Regions from separate parts of the Lentibacillus cibarius genome, predicted to be linked through region 1. Evidence: a T-box and tRNA genes for the amino acid it is inferred to sense, from the RefSeq annotation. Region 1 holds a T-box; the other regions hold tRNA genes.
What was found. A T-box is a leader RNA that pairs with one kind of tRNA and senses whether it is charged. The one in region 1 lies ahead of thrS (threonine--tRNA ligase), so its partner is inferred to be a tRNA-Thr.
Positions count from the first base shown of each region.

Region 2: it has a tRNA-Thr gene. The T-box ahead of thrS (threonine--tRNA ligase) is inferred to sense a tRNA for this amino acid. The anticodon was not compared.
Region 3: it has a tRNA-Thr gene. The T-box ahead of thrS (threonine--tRNA ligase) is inferred to sense a tRNA for this amino acid. The anticodon was not compared.

Region 1 is NZ_VCIA01000001.1:519,776-526,333, reverse strand. Features, by position in the region: gene dnaI (primosomal protein DnaI) at 1-673, shown strand, start outside; gene ytxC (sporulation protein YtxC) at 958-1,815, shown strand; T-box leader at 1,925-2,145, shown strand; gene thrS (threonine--tRNA ligase) at 2,292-4,238, shown strand; ribosomal protein L20 leader region at 4,387-4,518, shown strand; gene infC (translation initiation factor IF-3) at 4,591-5,094, shown strand; gene rpmI (50S ribosomal protein L35) at 5,125-5,319, shown strand; gene rplT (50S ribosomal protein L20) at 5,393-5,749, shown strand; gene FFL34_RS02660 (DUF1294 domain-containing protein) at 5,947-6,222, shown strand; gene FFL34_RS02655 (TVP38/TMEM64 family protein) at 6,285-6,558, shown strand, end outside.
Region 2 is NZ_VCIA01000001.1:2,082,127-2,088,684, forward strand. Features, by position in the region: tRNA gene FFL34_RS10025 (tRNA-Ile) at 5-81, shown strand; tRNA gene FFL34_RS10030 (tRNA-Ala) at 94-166, shown strand; rRNA gene FFL34_RS10035 (23S ribosomal RNA) at 260-3,178, shown strand; rRNA gene rrf (5S ribosomal RNA) at 3,324-3,439, shown strand; tRNA gene FFL34_RS10045 (tRNA-Asn) at 3,497-3,571, shown strand; tRNA gene FFL34_RS10050 (tRNA-Thr) at 3,577-3,649, shown strand; tRNA gene FFL34_RS10055 (tRNA-Glu) at 4,109-4,183, shown strand; tRNA gene FFL34_RS10060 (tRNA-Val) at 4,189-4,264, shown strand; tRNA gene FFL34_RS10065 (tRNA-Thr) at 4,480-4,555, shown strand; tRNA gene FFL34_RS10070 (tRNA-Tyr) at 4,604-4,688, shown strand; tRNA gene FFL34_RS10075 (tRNA-Gln) at 4,699-4,770, shown strand; tRNA gene FFL34_RS10080 (tRNA-Lys) at 4,955-5,026, shown strand; gene FFL34_RS10085 (hydroxymethylglutaryl-CoA reductase, degradative) at 5,211-6,500, shown strand; gene mvk (mevalonate kinase) at 6,497-6,558, shown strand, end outside.
Region 3 is NZ_VCIA01000001.1:2,007,542-2,014,099, forward strand. Features, by position in the region: rRNA gene FFL34_RS09560 (16S ribosomal RNA) at 1-1,188, shown strand, start outside; rRNA gene FFL34_RS09565 (23S ribosomal RNA) at 1,427-4,345, shown strand; rRNA gene rrf (5S ribosomal RNA) at 4,477-4,592, shown strand; tRNA gene FFL34_RS09575 (tRNA-Val) at 4,606-4,681, shown strand; tRNA gene FFL34_RS09580 (tRNA-Thr) at 4,715-4,790, shown strand; tRNA gene FFL34_RS09585 (tRNA-Lys) at 4,798-4,870, shown strand; tRNA gene FFL34_RS09590 (tRNA-Leu) at 4,878-4,962, shown strand; tRNA gene FFL34_RS09595 (tRNA-Gly) at 4,982-5,056, shown strand; tRNA gene FFL34_RS09600 (tRNA-Leu) at 5,078-5,164, shown strand; tRNA gene FFL34_RS09605 (tRNA-Arg) at 5,171-5,247, shown strand; tRNA gene FFL34_RS09610 (tRNA-Pro) at 5,254-5,330, shown strand; tRNA gene FFL34_RS09615 (tRNA-Ala) at 5,335-5,410, shown strand; rRNA gene FFL34_RS09620 (16S ribosomal RNA) at 5,580-6,558, shown strand, end outside.

The DNA.
Region 1 (6,558 bases):
AAGGGCAGATAATGGTGAAATTGATATCGTATATGAAAAATGCCATAACAGGAAGACATTTGAAAAGGAAAAAGAACAGCAAAATCTGATTCAAAGTTTATACATGCCAAAAGAAATATTGCGCGCTTCAATTGACGATATTGACCACGATAGCCAGCGGGGCGAAGGGATTCGTCAGCTTCTCCTTTTCCTTGATCAGACAAGTTTTGAATTGCCGGCAAAGGGTATTTACTTCCATGGGCCATTCGGTGTCGGAAAAACCTATTTGATTGGTGCGCTTGCCAATGCGCTAAAGGACTATCATAAGTCATCCATGCTTATCTATATGCCTGAATTTGTCCGAGAAATGAAAAGCTCCATTAAAGACGATTCTATTAATGAAAAAATTAACTATTTTAAAAACACTGATGTACTTATGCTCGATGATATTGGTGCCGAAACACAGTCCGCATGGTTCCGGGATGAAATACTAGGATCTATTCTGCAGTATCGGATGATGGAAAATCTGCCGGTGTTCTTTACATCCAATTACAGTCTCGACCAACTGGAAGAACAAATGGCAACAACCAATCGAGGGGGGAGTGAAACGGTCAAAGCAGGGCGAATTATTGAACGAATTAAACAGGTGAGCAGCGAAGTAGAACTACGTGGTAAAAACCGCCGTGATCAATAATTATCTATAAAGCATGTAACAACGGTTATTTATGACAAACCGTTCCTTGAGTGTCTATCCAATTACAATTTGGATGGACACTTTTTTAAGGATAAGAAACTATAAAATTTATCGATATAACTTTTACTTGCAAAGTTAAGCCACGTCCGGCTCCAGCAATAGAGTTTAACTTCCTCATCCTACTTTGTTTAACCTTAACATAGGTCTGTACTAGTTTTATGGGAATATACATTTTTTATTATGGATGTCCATATAATGTAACAGTTTGTTTTGGGATGAGGGTGATGTTTTTGTTGGAAGTATATTTTGAATCGGATAAAGAGGCGATACGTTTTTGTGAGTATTTATTTCAAATCAACAAGAAGATTGAACTGCACTGGAAAGTAAATACAGAGTGGGGGAATCATCTACAACTGGATTATCAGGTGCCCGGCAGTGATCTAATGGGGACAATCGCAGAGGCAATGGTCGGAGTTTTTGTAACGCATCGGCTGACGGGTATGTTGGATGGCATCATAAAAGATTATTATTATTATACGAATTCCGATGAAATTGAACGTATTATGGATTTGTCCTATCGTATCGTCACAGGGGATGATGATGAAAATCAGATTGTAAGAAATAATAAAGACCCTTGCAGAGTGCTTTATTCCCTCTTTTCCGCCAATATTAAAAATTCCGGGGCAGTCCATTTTGATTCCATCGTTAATTTCCAATCAAAAGTTTTTAAAGATCAACTTGCCGATTATGTTGGGCTTGCTATTGATGAGTTTAAGCGGGAGGAGGACCATCAGGCGTTCATTGATATGCTGCGCAGTTATGTTATGAAACGCAAATCACTGTTCCATACGATTCATGTTGTTCAAGGTGAGCCATTTGTCTTTTTTAAACCCGATGGGAAACGTTTGTCTAGAATTGACTTGCGCAAGTTGATGCAACAGGAACCGCTATACGTGGTTGGACTTGACGAAGATGAATTGAATTTGGCACCGCTGATTGCGATGAGTCCGGAATCGATTAATATATATGGTGACAGTCCATCTGACCCGAAAACATTAACAGTAATCAATGTTTTTCAGGAACGGGTGACGTTTGAGCCGGTAAGCCGTTTTCCATTTCCGTATCAACTGACTCATAAGTAGAATAATCAATCAAATAATTTTTAGCTGTAGTTGTAAAATTTCTCGCAATTAATAGTGAAAAAAGCTTGATTTTATATGAAACGGAAGCTATAATATTTCCTATATAATGATAGTAGTTATGATGAGGACATGGTCATTTGCCCCCGGCAGCAAAGAGAAGGAAGTCATCGGCTGAAAGCTTCCACTGACTGGACAGATGATTACCCCCTTTGAACTCTGTTGTTGAATGAAATTAGTAAACAGCAGCGCGTAATCTGCGTTAACGATTTATGAGCCGCAATTCTTTGCGGGAAATAGGGTGGAACCACGTGACCAGCGCTCGTCCCTTTGCTTTAATGCAGAGGGGTGGGCGCTTTTTTAGGCTCTTTTTGTATTATTGTTGTTATCGAACCCGCGGACCGAATAAACACGATATTTTACTTAAAAGCCTTATTATGAAATGGTTAAACTAGGATTCATGGAAGGAGCAGTTGACTATGGAACAATTAACGATTACTTTTCCGGATGGAGCAAGCAAACAGTATCCAGCAGGAACAACCGGGGAGGATATCGCAGCCTCCATTTCCCCTGGACTGAAGAAACAGGCACTTGCCGTTAAGCTAGACGGGGAATTAGTGGATCTCCGGCGAGAATTGCCTCATGACGGTGCAATTGAGATTGTTACTTACAGAGACAATGAAGGTATTGACATTATGCGTCACTCCACAGCCCACCTTTTGGCACAAGCAATCACTAGATTGTACGGTGATGTCAATTTCGGCGTTGGTCCAGTCATTGAAGAGGGCTTTTATTATGATATGGACTTGGAGCATTCGTTGACTCCGGACGATCTTCCTAAGATTGAAAAAGAAATGAAAAAAATTGTTGATGAGAACCTGGAAATTGAACGTGTGGAGGTTTCTCGCAACGAGGCAAAGGAAATGTTCCGGGAGATTGGTGATAACCTGAAACTAGAATTGATTGATGATATCCCGGAAGATGAGCAAGTAACCATTTATAGACAAGGGGAATTTTTTGACTTGTGCCGCGGGATTCATGTTCCATCCACAAGCAAAATCAAAGCATTTAAATTGCTTAGCGTATCTGGGGCTTATTGGCGTGGAGACAGCAATAATAAGCAACTACAGCGTGTATATGGCACGGCCTTTGAAAAGCAGGGGCAACTTGATGAATACCTGCGTATTTTGGAAGAACGGAAAGAACGCGATCATCGCAAGCTTGGCAAAGAACTAGAAATATTTAACGTTTCACAAAAGGTTGGACAAGGCCTGCCACTCTGGTTACCGAAAGGGGCGACAATCCGCCGCAATATCGAGCGTTACATTGTTGACCTGGAAGAACGACTGGGCTATGACCATGTGTATACACCGGTGCTGGGAAGTGTAGACCTTTATAAGACAAGCGGTCACTGGGATCATTATCAGGACGATATGTTCCCTGCAATGGAAATGGATAACGAGGATCTTGTCCTGCGTCCGATGAACTGCCCGCATCACATGATGGTGTACAAAAACCAGCTGTGGAGTTACCGTAATCTACCAGTACGGATTGCAGAGCTGGGAACGATGCATCGTTATGAAATGTCCGGGGCACTGGCAGGGCTGCAACGGGTCCGTGCTATGACATTGAACGATGCACACATTTTTGCCCGTCCTGACCAGTTAAAGGATGAATTTGTCCGGGTTGTCGAACTAGTTCAGAAAGTATATAAGGATTTCGGGATTGATGATTACTACTTCCGTCTTTCCTATCGTGATCCGGAAGACAAGGAAAAGTATATTGACAATGACGAAATGTGGGAAAAGGCACAGGCGATGCTGAAGGAAACGATGGAGGAGATGAATGTCGAATACATTGAAGCAGAGGGCGAAGCAGCATTTTACGGTCCGAAGCTTGATGTCCAAGTGAAAACAGCGCTAGGCAAGGATGAAACGTTGTCCACTGTGCAGCTTGATTACCAGTTACCGGAACGATTCGATCTGACTTATATCGGTGAAGATGGAAACCAGCATCGGCCAGTTGTCATCCACCGTGGTGTCGTTTCTACCATGGAACGGTTTGTTGCTTTTCTGATTGAAGAGTATAAGGGTGCGTTCCCGACATGGTTGGCACCTGTACAGGCAAAAATCATTCCGGTCGCACCACAGGCTCATCTAGATTATGCGTCTAAAGTCGCTGATAAATTGCGATACCAGGGTGTGCGTGTAGAAGTCGATGAGCGTGATGAGAAGATCGGATATAAAATACGTGAAGCGCAGACACAAAAGGTCCCATTTGCATTAGTGCTAGGGGATAATGAAATTGAAAATAACGCTGTGAATGTCCGTCGCTATGGGGAGAATGATTCACAGACAATGTCCTATGGAGAATTTGAAAGCATGATTAAAGAAGAAATCAACCAAAAGGTGCTGCGAAAAAAATAACAAACCACAACGGTGGTATGAACATTTTTCTGGGCTTTTTATTCTGCTGGAACCATGATATAATGAGAATGGATGTTTAGTGATAGTAGATAAAGGTTGACAATGTATTAGGTGAATGCTATTCTATAAAAGTTAAAATTAAATGATCTGAGACAAGTAGAAGCACCCGCTTCTCACCTGTTCGACGCTGGGTAATAATGCAGTCGGCTGGTTTTAGTACTTTTCAGTGAACGATGGAAGACGTGTGGGTGCATTCGTGTGCTCACACGTCTTTGTCTGGTAAATAAACGCTTGTCTATGACGGATCAGTAACAAGAATAAAAAATGGAGGTGTCTTGCAATTAGCAAAGAGATGAACGTCAATGAAAAAATTCGTGCCAAAGAGGTACGTTTGATTGACTCGAATGGAGATCAGCTGGGAGTGAAATCACGTAACGAAGCGCTCGATATTGCCCAAACACGGAATCTTGATCTAGTTATGGTGGCGCCGAACGCTAAACCACCGGTGTGTCGGATTATGAATTACGGGAAATACCGCTTTGAACAGCAAAAGAAAGAGAAAGAAGCACGTAAAAAGCAAAAAGTAATTAATGTTAAAGAAGTGCGATTCACCCCAGGAATTGGCGAACATGATTTTAACACCAAATTGAAGAACGCCAGAAAGTTTTTATCTAAAGGTGATAAAGTGAAGGCATCGGTCCGTTTCCGCGGACGTGCTATTACACACAAAGACCTTGGCCGTGAAGTGCTTGACCGGATGGCGGAGGAAACAAACGATGTTGCAACCGTCGAGTCTAAGCCGAAGATGGAAGGTCGCAATATGTTTATGATGCTTGCACCGATCAAAGAAAAATAAGTTTTTAACTGCACAAGGAGGAAAACCAGTATGCCAAAAATGAAATCCCATAAAGGTTCACAAAAACGTTTCAGCAAAACAGGCACAGGCAAATTAAAACGTGGGCATGCGTACACAAGCCACATGTTTGCAAATAAATCACAAAAGCAAAAGCGTAAATTACGTAAAACGACCACTGTTTCAAAGAGTGACTTCAGACGTATCAAAACAATGCTTCCATATTAATAAGCATTTAATCGATTCTGCATAAAAATGACTATTCAAACGACTGTTTAATGGTATTCAGGAGGGATTTACTATGCCACGTGTAAAAGGTGGAACAGTAACACGACAGCGTCGCAAACGCGTATTAAAATTGGCAAAAGGTTATTATGGTTCGAAACGGACGTTATTTAAAACAGCAAAACAGCAAGTGATGAAATCCGGTCAATATGCTTATCGTGACCGCAGACAGAAAAAACGTGATTTCCGTAAGCTTTGGATTGCACGTATCAATGCTGCAGCACGCATGAATGACATTTCATACAGTAGATTGATGCATGGTCTAAAACAAGCTGGCGTGGAAGTTAACCGTAAAATGCTCTCTGATCTGGCAGTGAATGATGAGCAAGCTTTCACACAGTTGACAGAAAAAGCAAAAGCTGCCCTAAAATAAAATAAGTTTTATTTTACGGGTTATCATGCGTAAAAGTAGCCAAATCCTTTTAACGGGTTTGGTTCTTTTTTTGCACTTTAAGAAAATATAAACTTTCAGCAAAAAGTATGAATTGGTGCAGTTGAAAATTTTATTGTAAAGTACAAGTGCAAGGAGACAGATACTTGCGCCTTTGTTCTTAAAAGGAGATCACAGGAATGCAGATTACGGGGACGATTTTCCTTTATTTTATCGGTATTAATGTTATTGCATTTATATTAATGGCAATTGATAAACATAAGGCAAAAAAGAAAGCCTTCCGTATATCGGAGCGAACGTTTTGGGTGCTGGGATTTTTTGGCGGTGCGTTAGGAGTCTTTCTCGCGATGAGACAATACCGTCATAAAACAAAACATCGCTCGTTTATCATCGGTATACCAATGCTCATTTTCCTTCAGGCAGCATTTTTCTTCTACGTTGTTATCATGTCATAATGGCTCGTCTCTTGTCATATAGATTACTGATGAGGAGCAAAAACTGATGAAGGAGGGATGGAATGGAGCTGTTGGGCAATTATATATTGGCATTCATTGAAACTGGCGGCCTATTTGCACCGGTTTTATTCATTAGTTTTCATCTATTGCGGCCGCTGTTCTTTCTCCCGGTAGTATTTCTATGCATTTCGGGTGGCATTCTTTTTGGCACTGCGGCTGGTACATTGTATTCTGTTATCGGGATAACGTTATCGAGCGTGATGTTTTATGGCTTAATTAACTGGATGCCAAAAACATTCACCAAACTCGTCCGCTTGAAGCAGCGGCTACTTGGCA
Region 2 (6,558 bases), 1.6 Mb from region 1:
GGATGGGCCTGTAGCTCAGTTGGTTAGAGCGCACGCCTGATAAGCGTGAGGTCGGTGGTTCGAGTCCACCCAGGCCCACCATCCTCAATAAACGGGGCCTTAGCTCAGCTGGGAGAGCGCCTGCTTTGCACGCAGGAGGTCAGCGGTTCGATCCCGCTAGGCTCCATTTGCACCTTGAAAACTAAATAAGAGTAAAATATTCAACGACATCAAGCAAAAAGCTTAAGCGACTGTTTATAGGAGCTGAAGCTGGATTAATAGTTAAGTGATCAAGGGCGCACGGTGAATGCCTTGGCACTGGGAGCCGATGAAGGACGGGACTAACACCGATATGCCTCGGGGAGTTGTAAGCAAACTGTGATCCGGGGATTTCCGAATGGGGGAACCCGCTATCCGTAATGGGATAGTATGCGTATCTAAATACATAGGATACGCAAGGCAAACCCGGGGAACTGAAACATCTCAGTACCCGGAGGAAGAGAAAGCAAACGCGATTTCCTGAGTAGCGGCGAGCGAAACGGAACCAGCCCAAACCGAAAAGCTTGCTTTTCGGGGTTGTAGGACACTCCATCGGAGTTATCAAGAAACTGCTTAGACGAAATGGTCTGGAATGGCCGGCCAAAGAAGGTAAGAGCCCTGTAGTCGAAAGGCAGTTTCCTCCGGAGTGGATCCTGAGTACGGCGGAACACGAGAAATTCCGTCGGAATCCGGGAGGACCATCTCCCAAGGCTAAATACTACCCAGTGACCGATAGTGAACCAGTACCGTGAGGGAAAGGTGAAAAGCACCCCGGAAGGGGAGTGAAATAGAACCTGAAACCGTGTGCCTACAAGTAGTCGGAGCCCATTTATGGGTGACGGCGTACCTTTTGTAGAATGGACCGGCGAGTTGCGTTCGTATGCAAGGTTAAGTGGAAGACACGGAGCCGCAGCGAAAGCGAGTCTGAACAGGGCGATGAAGTATACGGGCGCAGACCCGAAACCGTGTGATCTACCCATGTCCAGGGTGAAGGTCAGGTAACACTGACAGGAGGCCCGAACCCACGTATGTTGAAAAATGCGGGGATGAGGTGTGGGTAGGGGTGAAATGCCAATCGAACACGGAGATAGCTGGTTCTCTCCGAAATAGCTTTAGGGCTAGCCTCAAGGTATACGTTCTGGAGGTAGAGCACTGATTGGACGAGGGGCCCTTATCGGGTTACCGAATTCAGTCAAACTCCGAATGCCAGCAACGTGAAACCTTGGGAGTCAGACTATGGGTGATAAGGTTCATAGTCGAAAGGGAAACAGCCCGGACCGCCAGCTAAGGTCCCTAAGTATACGTTAAGTGGAAAAGGATGTGGCGTTGCACAGACAACCAGTATGTTGGCTTAGAAGCAGCCATCATTTAAAGAGTGCGTAATAGCTCACTGGTCGAGTGACGCTGCGCCGAAAATGTACCGGGGCTAAACGTATCACCGAAGCTGCGGATTGTTCTTACGAACAATGGTAGGAGAGCGTTCCAGGTGCTGTGAAGTCAGACCGTGAGGACTGGTGGAGCGCCTGGAAGTGAGAATGCCGGTATGAGTAGCGAAAAAAGAGTGAGAATCTCTTTCACCGAATGCCTAAGGATTCCTGAGGAAGGCTCGTCCGCTCAGGGTTAGTCGGGACCTAAGCCGAGGCCGAAAGGCGTAGGCGATGGATAACAGGCAGATATTCCTGTACCACCTCGTGAGCGTTTGAACGATGGGGGGACGCAGCAGGATATGGAAAGCGCACCATTGGAAGTGTGCGTCCAAGCAGTGAGGAAGTTGGGCAGGCAAATCCGTCCAATAATTCCAAGCTGTGATGGGGAGGTCAATTGTGACCGAAGTTCCAGATTCCACACTGCCAAGAAAAGCCTCTAGTGAGTTCACAGGTGCCCGTACCGCAAACCGACACAGGTAGGCGCGGAGAATATCCGAAGGTGATCGGGAGAACTCTCGTTAAGGAACTCGGCAAAATGACCCCGTAACCTAGGGAGAAGGGGTGCTCAGGCTGAGTCTGAGCCGCAGTGAATAGGCTCAAGCGACTGTTTACCAAAAACACAGGTCTCTGCGAAGCCGAAAGGCGAAGTATAGGGGCTGACACCTGCCCGGTGCTGGAAGGTTAAGGGGATGCGTTAGCCTTCGGGCGAAGCGTTGAACCGAAGCCCCAGTAAACGGCGGCCGTAACTATAACGGTCCTAAGGTAGCGAAATTCCTTGTCGGGTAAGTTCCGACCCGCACGAAAGGTGCAACGACTTGGGCACTGTCTCAACGAGAGACCCGGTGAAATTATACTATGCGTGAAGATGCGCATTGCCCGCGACAGGACGGAAAGACCCCGTGGAGCTTTACTGCACCTTGATATTGAATGTTGGTACAGCTTGTACAGGATAGGTGGGAGCCGTCGAAGCGTGAGCGCTAGCTTACGCGGAGGCACCCGTGGGATACCACCCTGGCTGTACGAACATTCTAACCCAGGGCCGTTATCCGGCCCGGAGACAGTTTCAGGCAGGCAGTTTGACTGGGGCGGTCGCCTCCCAAAAAGTAACGGAGGCGCCCAAAGGTTCCCTCAGAATGGTTGGAAATCATTCATGGCGTGTAAAGGCACAAGGGAGCTTGACTGCGAGACCTACAAGTCGAGCAGGGACGAAAGTCGGGCTTAGTGATCCGGTGGTTCCGCATGGAAGGGCCATCGCTCAACGGATAAAAGCTACCCCGGGGATAACAGGCTTATCTCCCCCAAGAGTTCACATCGACGGGGAGGTTTGGCACCTCGATGTCGGCTCATCGCATCCTGGGGCTGTAGTCGGTCCCAAGGGTTGGGCTGTTCGCCCATTAAAGCGGTACGCGAGCTGGGTTCAGAACGTCGTGAGACAGTTCGGTCCCTATCCGTCGTGGGCGCTGGAAGTTTGAGAGGAGCTGTCCTTAGTACGAGAGGACCGGGATGGACACACCGCTGGTGTACCAGTTGTTCCGCCAGGAGCACAGCTGGGTAGCTACGTGTGGTAAGGATAAGTGCTGAAAGCATCTAAGCATGAAGCCCCCCTCAAGATGAAACTTCCCATCACTTCGAGTGAGTAAGATCCCTCAGAGACGATGAGGTTGATAGGTCCGAGGTGGAAGCGTGGTGACATGTGGAGCTGACGGATACTAATCGATCGAGGACTTAACTACTACTATGGTCGTTGAATCACACTCTTATTTAGTTTTTAGGGTGTAAATCTAAAAAAACCCTTGCATTTTTCGAAGGAAATGCATATAATAATAGTTGTTCTTAAAATAGAAGTGATGTTCTGTAAACTAACAGGACTTCGATAGGTCTGGTAGTAATAGCGGAGAGGACACACCTGTTCCCATGCCGAACACAGCAGTTAAGCTCTCCAGCGCCGATGGTAGTTGGGGCCTTGCCCCTGCAAGAGTAGGACGCTGCCAGGCTCTTTCTTTATATATCTATAACTGATTAAATATTAAGGTGCATATTTTTTCATAAATTCCACAGTAGCTCAGTGGTAGAGCTATCGGCTGTTAACCGATCGGTCGCAGGTTCGAATCCTGCCTGTGGAGCCATATTCGCTTCCATAGCTCAGTCGGTAGAGCGCTTCCATGGTAAGGAAGAGGTCGCCGGTTCGAGTCCGGCTGGAAGCTCTGTATTAAGGCGCTTGCGGCTCTGATGGGTCGAGGCGTTTTATTTTTTTATAGTTAGACATGGGTGTTTGAATTATTTACATTAGGCAGGTGTTTTCATGTCATTTCTCTTATTACTTGCGGCTGTTGTAACAATAATGGAAGTATTTGTAGCAGTATTTCTTATAAAGAAGCATAAAATGAAAATTTGGCAATCACTTTATACATCCCTACCCGTAATTATCATTGTTTGGATTGCAGCGATAATGTATTCATAGATACTTTCATTATGCGCTCGTTTTTCAATTACTAAGTATTGGGGTGTGTCCTCAAAATTAAGTGGAGATCCTATTGCCTGTAATGATAAAATCTCACGGGAATATTTTTTTCAATTTCCCCCTTTACAAAAGTGGACAATCTGTATATAATAAAGTTTGTCGGTGAACGGAAAAACATAAATCGACTTTTTTCATGTTCAGTGGCCCGTTGGTCAAGTGGTTAAGACACCGCCCTTTCACGGCGGTAACACGGGTTCGAATCCCGTACGGGTCACCAATAATGGAGGATTAGCTCAGCTGGGAGAGCACTTGCCTTACAAGCAAGGGGTCGCAGGTTCGAACCCTGCATCCTCCACCATTTCACTTATATGTATAAGTATCTTAGGTCTTACAAAGGCTATATATTGTTTGTGGGCTTAGCTCAATTGGTAGAGCAAAACGCTCACAATACTGAATACATTTCTACTATGGGCAAAATTGCGAGAGGTACAGTTTCAAAGAACCGACTTGCAACACAATGAGCCTTTTAATTGAGATTATTGAATAATGATGATTGAAATAACTTCATTATCTGCCGGCCTAGCTCAACTGGTAGAGCAACTGACTTGTAATCAGTAGGTTGGGGGTTCAAGTCCTCTGGCCGGCACCATTTAATTTTTTATGTATATATTCAGTACGATTCGGTTATCATAATTAAGGAGGGGTAGCGAAGTGGCTAAACGCGGCGGACTGTAAATCCGCTCCCTCAGGGTTCGGGAGTTCGAATCTCTCCCCCTCCACCATATTTCACATTGGGCTATAGCCAAGCGGTAAGGCATCGGGTTTTGATCCCGTGATTCGCTGGTTCGAATCCAGCTAGCCCAGTCTTTTTTTTATGTCTTTTTTATTTTGTCCGCCTGCACAAATCCGGATAAGGTAGCCGACATAGGGTTTTTTTACAATATTTAACCGAACTAAGGTACAGTAGCTTCTTACACTGAATAATCAGTATAGACATGATAAGAAAATATCACCTGACATCTGATTATATTTTAAAACATTCGAACAGGAGCCATTAGCTCAGCTGGCAGAGCATCTGACTTTTAATCAGAGGTCGGAGGTTCGAATCCTCCATGGCTCATTGGTTAAAAAATGCTAGCGGAAATACATAACACATATTATAATGGAAAATAAACAAGGTGGTTATGATTGTAAACAGCCTTGTTTATTTGCATTTTATGCTGTTTTTTTACATAATAGAAGCAGTTAAATCATAACAAAAGGGTTGAATCCCGTATAATATGTTGGTAAAAGGATGAGAAGGCATGCAGACTTCCAGGATTCCTGGCTTTTATAACATGACCGTTGATGAACGGCGGGAATTACTTTCGAAAATGAGCGCTTTTTCAGAAGAAGACAAAGCATATCTTTATGCTGAAAAACCATTAACGACCGATACCGCAGATAATATGATAGAAAATGTTGTAGGTACATTCCCACTTCCTTTGGGTTTGGGACTTAACTTTTTAATAAACGACAAAGAATATGCCGTGCCGATGGCGATTGAGGAACCTTCCGTTGTAGCTTCAGCAAGCCATATTGCCAAGATTGTCAGAGAGGCCGGCGGATTCACAACAGAAGCAACTGAGCGTGTCATGATAGGTCAAATTCAAGTTGTCGGATGTCAGGATTTCCATAAAGCGAAGGAAGTCATTTTAAGCGAAAAAGATACTTTGATTAATTATATGAATACTGCATATCCTAGTTTAATAAAAAGGGGTGGCGGTGCAGAGGATTTGGATGTCAGAATCTTGAATGAGGATGCAAACTCCAAATTCAGTCAGATGCTCATCCTTCATGTTTATATTAATACTTGCGATGCTATGGGTGCGAATATTATTAATACGATGGTTGAAGCCCTGGCGCCAAACGTTGAAGAGTTGACTGGCGGGAAGGTATACTTGCGGATTCTTTCCAACTATCCCGATCGTTGTCTTGCACGCGCGCGCTGTATTATACCGCCTGATTTACTTGCAACGGAGGAATTTACCGGCGAAATGGTGCGGGACGGGGTCATTCATGCTTATGAATTTGCAGCATCTGACCCGTATCGTGCAGTAACACATAACAAGGGGATTATGAATGGAATTGACCCGGTTGTGATTGCAACAGGCAATGATTGGCGTGCAGTGGAGGCTGGAGCACATGCACACGCAGCACGTAATGGTCGGTATGGTTCAATGACAGAATGGTCCAAAGATGACGAAGGGAATCTTATCGGTGAACTGGAACTACCAATGTCAGTTGGTACGGTGGGTGGATCGATTCGTGTTCACCCAGTATCTAAAATCGCTCATAAACTGTTAAACGTTGATTCAGCACAGGAACTTGCACAAGTTATTGTAGCTGTCGGACTTGCCCAAAACCTCGGGGCTTTAAAGGCTTTAGCAACAGACGGAATTCAGAAAGGGCATATGGCTTTGCATTCGAGATCCGTAGCCATTGCAGCAGGAGCTACAGGGGAGATGATAGATGTGATATCGCAACGTTTGATTGAAGAGAAAGAAATCCGTGTGGGAAAAGCAAAAGAATTGGTGGAAGAATATAAAAAATGAGTGCAGAAAAAGCGACAACTTCCGTACAAACAGCTATTGGTATAGCTCATAGTAAATT
Region 3 (6,558 bases), 1.5 Mb from region 1:
AGTAGGGAATCTTCCGCAATGGACGAAAGTCTGACGGAGCAACGCCGCGTGAGTGATGAAGGTCTTCGGATCGTAAAACTCTGTTGTCAGGGAAGAACAAGCATTGTTCGAATAGGGCGATGCCTTGACGGTACCTGACCAGAAAGCCCCGGCTAACTACGTGCCAGCAGCCGCGGTAATACGTAGGGGGCAAGCGTTGTCCGGAATTATTGGGCGTAAAGCGCGCGCAGGCGGTCTTTTAAGTCTGATGTGAAATCTCGTGGCTTAACCGCGAGCGGTCATTGGAAACTGGGAGGCTTGAGTGCAGAAGAGGAGAGTGGAATTCCACGTGTAGCGGTGAAATGCGTAGAGATGTGGAGGAACACCAGTGGCGAAGGCGACTCTCTGGTCTGTAACTGACGCTGAGGCGCGAAAGCGTGGGTAGCGAACAGGATTAGATACCCTGGTAGTCCACGCCGTAAACGTTGAGTGCTAGGTGTTAGGGGGTTTCCGCCCCTTTGTGCTGAAGTTAACGCATTAAGCACTCCGCCTGGGGAGTACGGCCGCAAGGCTGAAACTCAAAAGAATTGACGGGGGCCCGCACAAGCGGTGGAGCATGTGGTTTAATTCGAAGCAACGCGAAGAACCTTACCAGGTCTTGACATCCTCTGACAGCGGTAGAGATACCGTGTTCCCTTCGGGGACAGAGTGACAGGTGGTGCATGGTTGTCGTCAGCTCGTGTCGTGAGATGTTGGGTTAAGTCCCGTAACGAGCGCAACCCTTGATCTTAGTTGCCAGCATTCAGTTGGGCACTCTAAGGTGACTGCCGGTGACAAACCGGAGGAAGGCGGGGATGACGTCAAATCATCATGCCCCTTATGACCTGGGCTACACACGTGCTACAATGGATGGAACAAAGGGAAGCGAATCCGTGAGGTGAAGCAAATCCCATAAAACCATTCTCAGTTCGGATTGCAGGCTGCAACTCGCCTGTATGAAGCCGGAATCGCTAGTAATCGCGGATCAGCATGCCGCGGTGAATACGTTCCCGGGCCTTGTACACACCGCCCGTCACACCACGAGAGTTGGCAACACCCGAAGTCGGTGAGGTAACCATTTGGAGCCAGCCGCCGAAGGTGGGGCCAATGATTGGGGTGAAGTCGTAACAAGGTAGCCGTATCGGAAGGTGCGGCTGGATCACCTCCTTTCTAAGGAATATATAAACGGAAGCTTCTTGTCATCGATATACTATCGGTAGACATTGAAGTTAGATTATAAAAGTCATACTCGGTTGTTTGGTTCAGTTTTGAGGGAGTGAACCCTCATTGTAGCCCACCATATATGGTGGCGTTATTTGCACCTTGAAAACTAAATAAGAGTAAAGTATTCAACGACATCAAGCAAAAAGCTTAAGCGACTGTTTATAGGAGCTGAAGCTGGATTAATAGTTAAGTGATCAAGGGCGCACGGTGAATGCCTTGGCACTGGGAGCCGATGAAGGACGGGACTAACACCGATATGCCTCGGGGAGTTGTAAGCAAACTGTGATTCGGGGATTTCCGAATGGGGGAACCCGCTGTCCGTAATGGGATAGTATGCGTATCTAAATACATAGGATACGCAAGGCAAACCCGGGGAACTGAAACATCTCAGTACCCGGAGGAAGAGAAAGCAAACGCGATTTCCTGAGTAGCGGCGAGCGAAACGGAACCAGCCCAAACCGAAAAGCTTGCTTTTCGGGGTTGTAGGACACTCCATCGGAGTTATCAAGAAACTGCTTAGACGAAATGGCCTGGAATGGCCGGCCAAAGAAGGTAAGAGCCCTGTAGTCGAAAGGCAGTTTCCTCCGGAGTGGATCCTGAGTACGGCGGAACACGAGAAATTCCGTCGGAATCCGGGAGGACCATCTCCCAAGGCTAAATACTACCCAGTGACCGATAGTGAACCAGTACCGTGAGGGAAAGGTGAAAAGCACCCCGGAAGGGGAGTGAAATAGAACCTGAAACCGTGTGCCTACAAGTAGTCGGAGCCCATTTATGGGTGACGGCGTACCTTTTGTAGAATGGACCGGCGAGTTGCGTTCGTATGCAAGGTTAAGTGGAAGACACGGAGCCGCAGCGAAAGCGAGTCTGAACAGGGCGATGAAGTATACGGGCGCAGACCCGAAACCGTGTGATCTACCCATGTCCAGGGTGAAGGTCAGGTAACACTGACAGGAGGCCCGAACCCACGTATGTTGAAAAATGCGGGGATGAGGTGTGGGTAGGGGTGAAATGCCAATCGAACACGGAGATAGCTGGTTCTCTCCGAAATAGCTTTAGGGCTAGCCTCAAGGTATACGTTCTGGAGGTAGAGCACTGATTGGACGAGGGGCCCTTATCGGGTTACCGAATTCAGTCAAACTCCGAATGCCAGCAACGTGAAACCTTGGGAGTCAGACTATGGGTGATAAGGTTCATAGTCGAAAGGGAAACAGCCCGGACCGCCAGCTAAGGTCCCTAAGTATACGTTAAGTGGAAAAGGATGTGGCGTTGCCCAGACAACCAGTATGTTGGCTTAGAAGCAGCCATCATTTAAAGAGTGCGTAATAGCTCACTGGTCGAGTGACGCTGCGCCGAAAATGTACCGGGGCTAAACGTATCACCGAAGCTGCGGATTGTTCTTACGAACAATGGTAGGAGAGCGTTCCAGGTGCTGTGAAGTCAGACCGTGAGGACTGGTGGAGCGCCTGGAAGTGAGAATGCCGGTATGAGTAGCGAAAAAAGAGTGAGAATCTCTTTCACCGAATGCCTAAGGATTCCTGAGGAAGGCTCGTCCGCTCAGGGTTAGTCGGGACCTAAGCCGAGGCCGAAAGGCGTAGGCGATGGATAACAGGCAGATATTCCTGTACCACCTCGTGAGCATTTGAACGATGGGGGGACGCAGCAGGATATGGAAAGCGCACCATTGGAAGTGTGCGTCCAAGCAGTGAGGAAGTTGGGCAGGCAAATCCGTCCAATAATTCCAAGCTGTGATGGGGAGGTCAATTGTGACCGAAGTTCCGGATTCCACACTGCCAAGAAAAGCCTCTAGTGAGTTCACAGGTGCCCGTACCGCAAACCGACACAGGTAGGCGCGGAGAATATCCGAAGGTGATCGGGAGAACTCTCGTTAAGGAACTCGGCAAAATGACCCCGTAACCTAGGGAGAAGGGGTGCTCAGGCTGAGTCTGAGCCGCAGTGAATAGGCCCAAGCGACTGTTTACCAAAAACACAGGTCTCTGCGAAGCCGAAAGGCGAAGTATAGGGGCTGACACCTGCCCGGTGCTGGAAGGTTAAGGGGATGCGTTAGCCTTCGGGCGAAGCGTTGAACCGAAGCCCCAGTAAACGGCGGCCGTAACTATAACGGTCCTAAGGTAGCGAAATTCCTTGTCGGGTAAGTTCCGACCCGCACGAAAGGTGCAACGACTTGGGCACTGTCTCAACGAGAGACCCGGTGAAATTATACTATGCGTGAAGATGCGCATTACCCGCGACAGGACGGAAAGACCCCGTGGAGCTTTACTGCACCTTGATATTGAATGTTGGTACAGCTTGTACAGGATAGGTGGGAGCCGTCGAAGCGTGAGCGCTAGCTTACGCGGAGGCACCCGTGGGATACCACCCTGGCTGTACGAACATTCTAACCCAGGGCCGTCATCCGGCCCGGAGACAGTTTCAGGCAGGCAGTTTGACTGGGGCGGTCGCCTCCCAAAAAGTAACGGAGGCGCCCAAAGGTTCCCTCAGAATGGTTGGAAATCATTCATGGCGTGTAAAGGCACAAGGGAGCTTGACTGCGAGACCTACAAGTCGAGCAGGGACGAAAGTCGGGCTTAGTGATCCGGTGGTTCCGCATGGAAGGGCCATCGCTCAACGGATAAAAGCTACCCCGGGGATAACAGGCTTATCTCCCCCAAGAGTTCACATCGACGGGGAGGTTTGGCACCTCGATGTCGGCTCATCGCATCCTGGGGCTGTAGTCGGTCCCAAGGGTTGGGCTGTTCGCCCATTAAAGCGGTACGCGAGCTGGGTTCAGAACGTCGTGAGACAGTTCGGTCCCTATCCGTCGTGGGCGCTGGAAGTTTGAGAGGAGCTGTCCTTAGTACGAGAGGACCGGGATGGACACACCGCTGGTGTACCAGTTGTTCCGCCAGGAGCACAGCTGGGTAGCTACGTGTGGTAAGGATAAGTGCTGAAAGCATCTAAGCATGAAGCCCCCCTCAAGATGAAACTTCCCATCACTTCGAGTGAGTAAGATCCCTCAGAGACGATGAGGTTGATAGGTCCGAGGTGGAAGCGTGGTGACACGTGGAGCTGACGGATACTAATCGATCGAGGACTTAACTACTACTATGGTCGTTGAATCACACTCTTATTTAGTTTTTAGGGTGTAAATGTAAAAAAACCCTTGCATTTTCCGAAGAAAATGCTATAATAGTTCTTGTCTTTAAATATAGTGACTAACAACATTCCAACATGTCTGGTGGCGATGGCGGAGAGGACACACCTGTTCCCATGCCGAACACAGCAGTTAAGCTCTCCAGCGCCGATGGTAGTTGGGGCCTTGCCCCTGCAAGCGTAGGACGCTGCCAGGCATATACTCTGTTTGGAGGATTAGCTCAGCCGGGAGAGCACTTGCCTTACAAGCAAGGGGTCGCAGGTTCGAACCCTGCATCCTCCACCATTATAGTGAACAGTTATAGACAAGCCATATTATGCCGGCCTAGCTCAACTGGTAGAGCAACTGACTTGTAATCAGTAGGTTGGGGGTTCAAGTCCTCTGGCCGGCACCATACATTAGAGCCATTAGCTCAGCTGGCAGAGCATCTGACTTTTAATCAGAGGGTCGGAGGTTCGAATCCTCCATGGCTCACCTTTTTGCGGGTGTGGCGGAATCGGCAGACGCGCTAGATTTAGGATCTAGTGTCTTACGACGTGAGGGTTCAAGTCCCTCCGCCCGCACCACTTAATAACATTGCCATTTGCGGAAGTAGTTCAGTGGTAGAACACCACCTTGCCAAGGTGGGGGTCGCGGGTTCGAATCCCGTCTTCCGCTCCATAATATGCCATGTAAAACCGCGCCGGGGTGGCGGAATTGGCAGACGCACAGGACTTAAAATCCTGCGGTAGGTCTACTACCGTGCCGGTTCGAGTCCGGCCCTCGGCATCAGAGGCGCCCGTAGCTCAATTGGATAGAGCGTTTGACTACGGATCAAAAGGCTAGGGGTTCGACTCCTCTCGGGCGCACCATATTAACGGGAAGTAGCTCAGCTTGGTAGAGCACATGGTTTGGGACCATGGGGTCGCAGGTTCAAATCCTGTCTTCCCGACCATTGTGGGGCCTTAGCTCAGCTGGGAGAGCGCCTGCTTTGCACGCAGGAGGTCAGCGGTTCGATCCCGCTAGGCTCCACCATATTTGATGATTCGCTCTTTGAAAACTGAACAAAACAGCCAGTATGACAAAAGATGTCAGAGGTGAGGAGTCAGATTTTAAATCATTTGATTTAATGAAGACTTCAATCCCCTGAATTAATTTTAAAGCTAAGACATGAAGACTGATTGGTGTCAGTCTTATCACAAACTTTTTTGAGAGTTTGATCTTGGCTCAGGACGAACGCTGGCGGCGTGCCTAATACATGCAAGTCGAGCGCGGGAAGCAGGCAATTGCCCTTCGGGGCATGCGCCTGTGGAACGAGCGGCGGACGGGTGAGTAACACGTGGGCAACCTACCTATAAGATCGGGATAACTCGCGGAAACGTGAGCTAATACCGGATGATACTTTTTCTCGCATGGGAGAAAGCTAAAAGGCGGCTTTTAGCTGCCACTTACAGATGGGCCCGCGGCGCATTAGTTAGTTGGTGAGGTAAAAGCTCACCAAGGCGACGATGCGTAGCCGACCTGAGAGGGTGATCGGCCACACTGGGACTGAGACACGGCCCAGACTCCTACGGGAGGCAGCAGTAGGGAATCTTCCGCAATGGACGAAAGTCTGACGGAGCAACGCCGCGTGAGTGATGAAGGTCTTCGGATCGTAAAACTCTGTTGCCAGGGAAGAACAAGCATTGTTCGAATAGGGCGATGCCTTGACGGTACCTGACCAGAAAGCCCCGGCTAACTACGTGCCAGCAGCCGCGGTAATACGTAGGGGGCAAGCGTTGTCCGGAATTATTGGGCGTAAAGCGCGCGCAGGCGGTCTTTTAAGTCTGATGTGAAATCTCGTGGCTTAACCGCGAGCGGTCATTGGAAACTGGGAGGCTTGAGTGCAGAAGAGGAGAGTGGAATTCCACGTGTAGCGGTGAAATGCGTAGAGATGTGGAGGAACACCAGTGGCGAAGGCGACTCTCTGGTCTGTAACTGACGCTGAGGCGCGAAAGCGTGGGTAGCGAACAGGATTAGATACCCTGGTAGTCCACGCCGTAAACGTTGAGTGCTAGGTGTTAGGGGGTTTCCGCCCCTTTGTGCTGAAGTTAACGCATTAAGCACTCCGCCTGGGGAGTACGGCCGCAAGGCTGAAACTCAAAAGAATTGACGGGGGCCCGCACAAGCGGTGGAGCATGTGG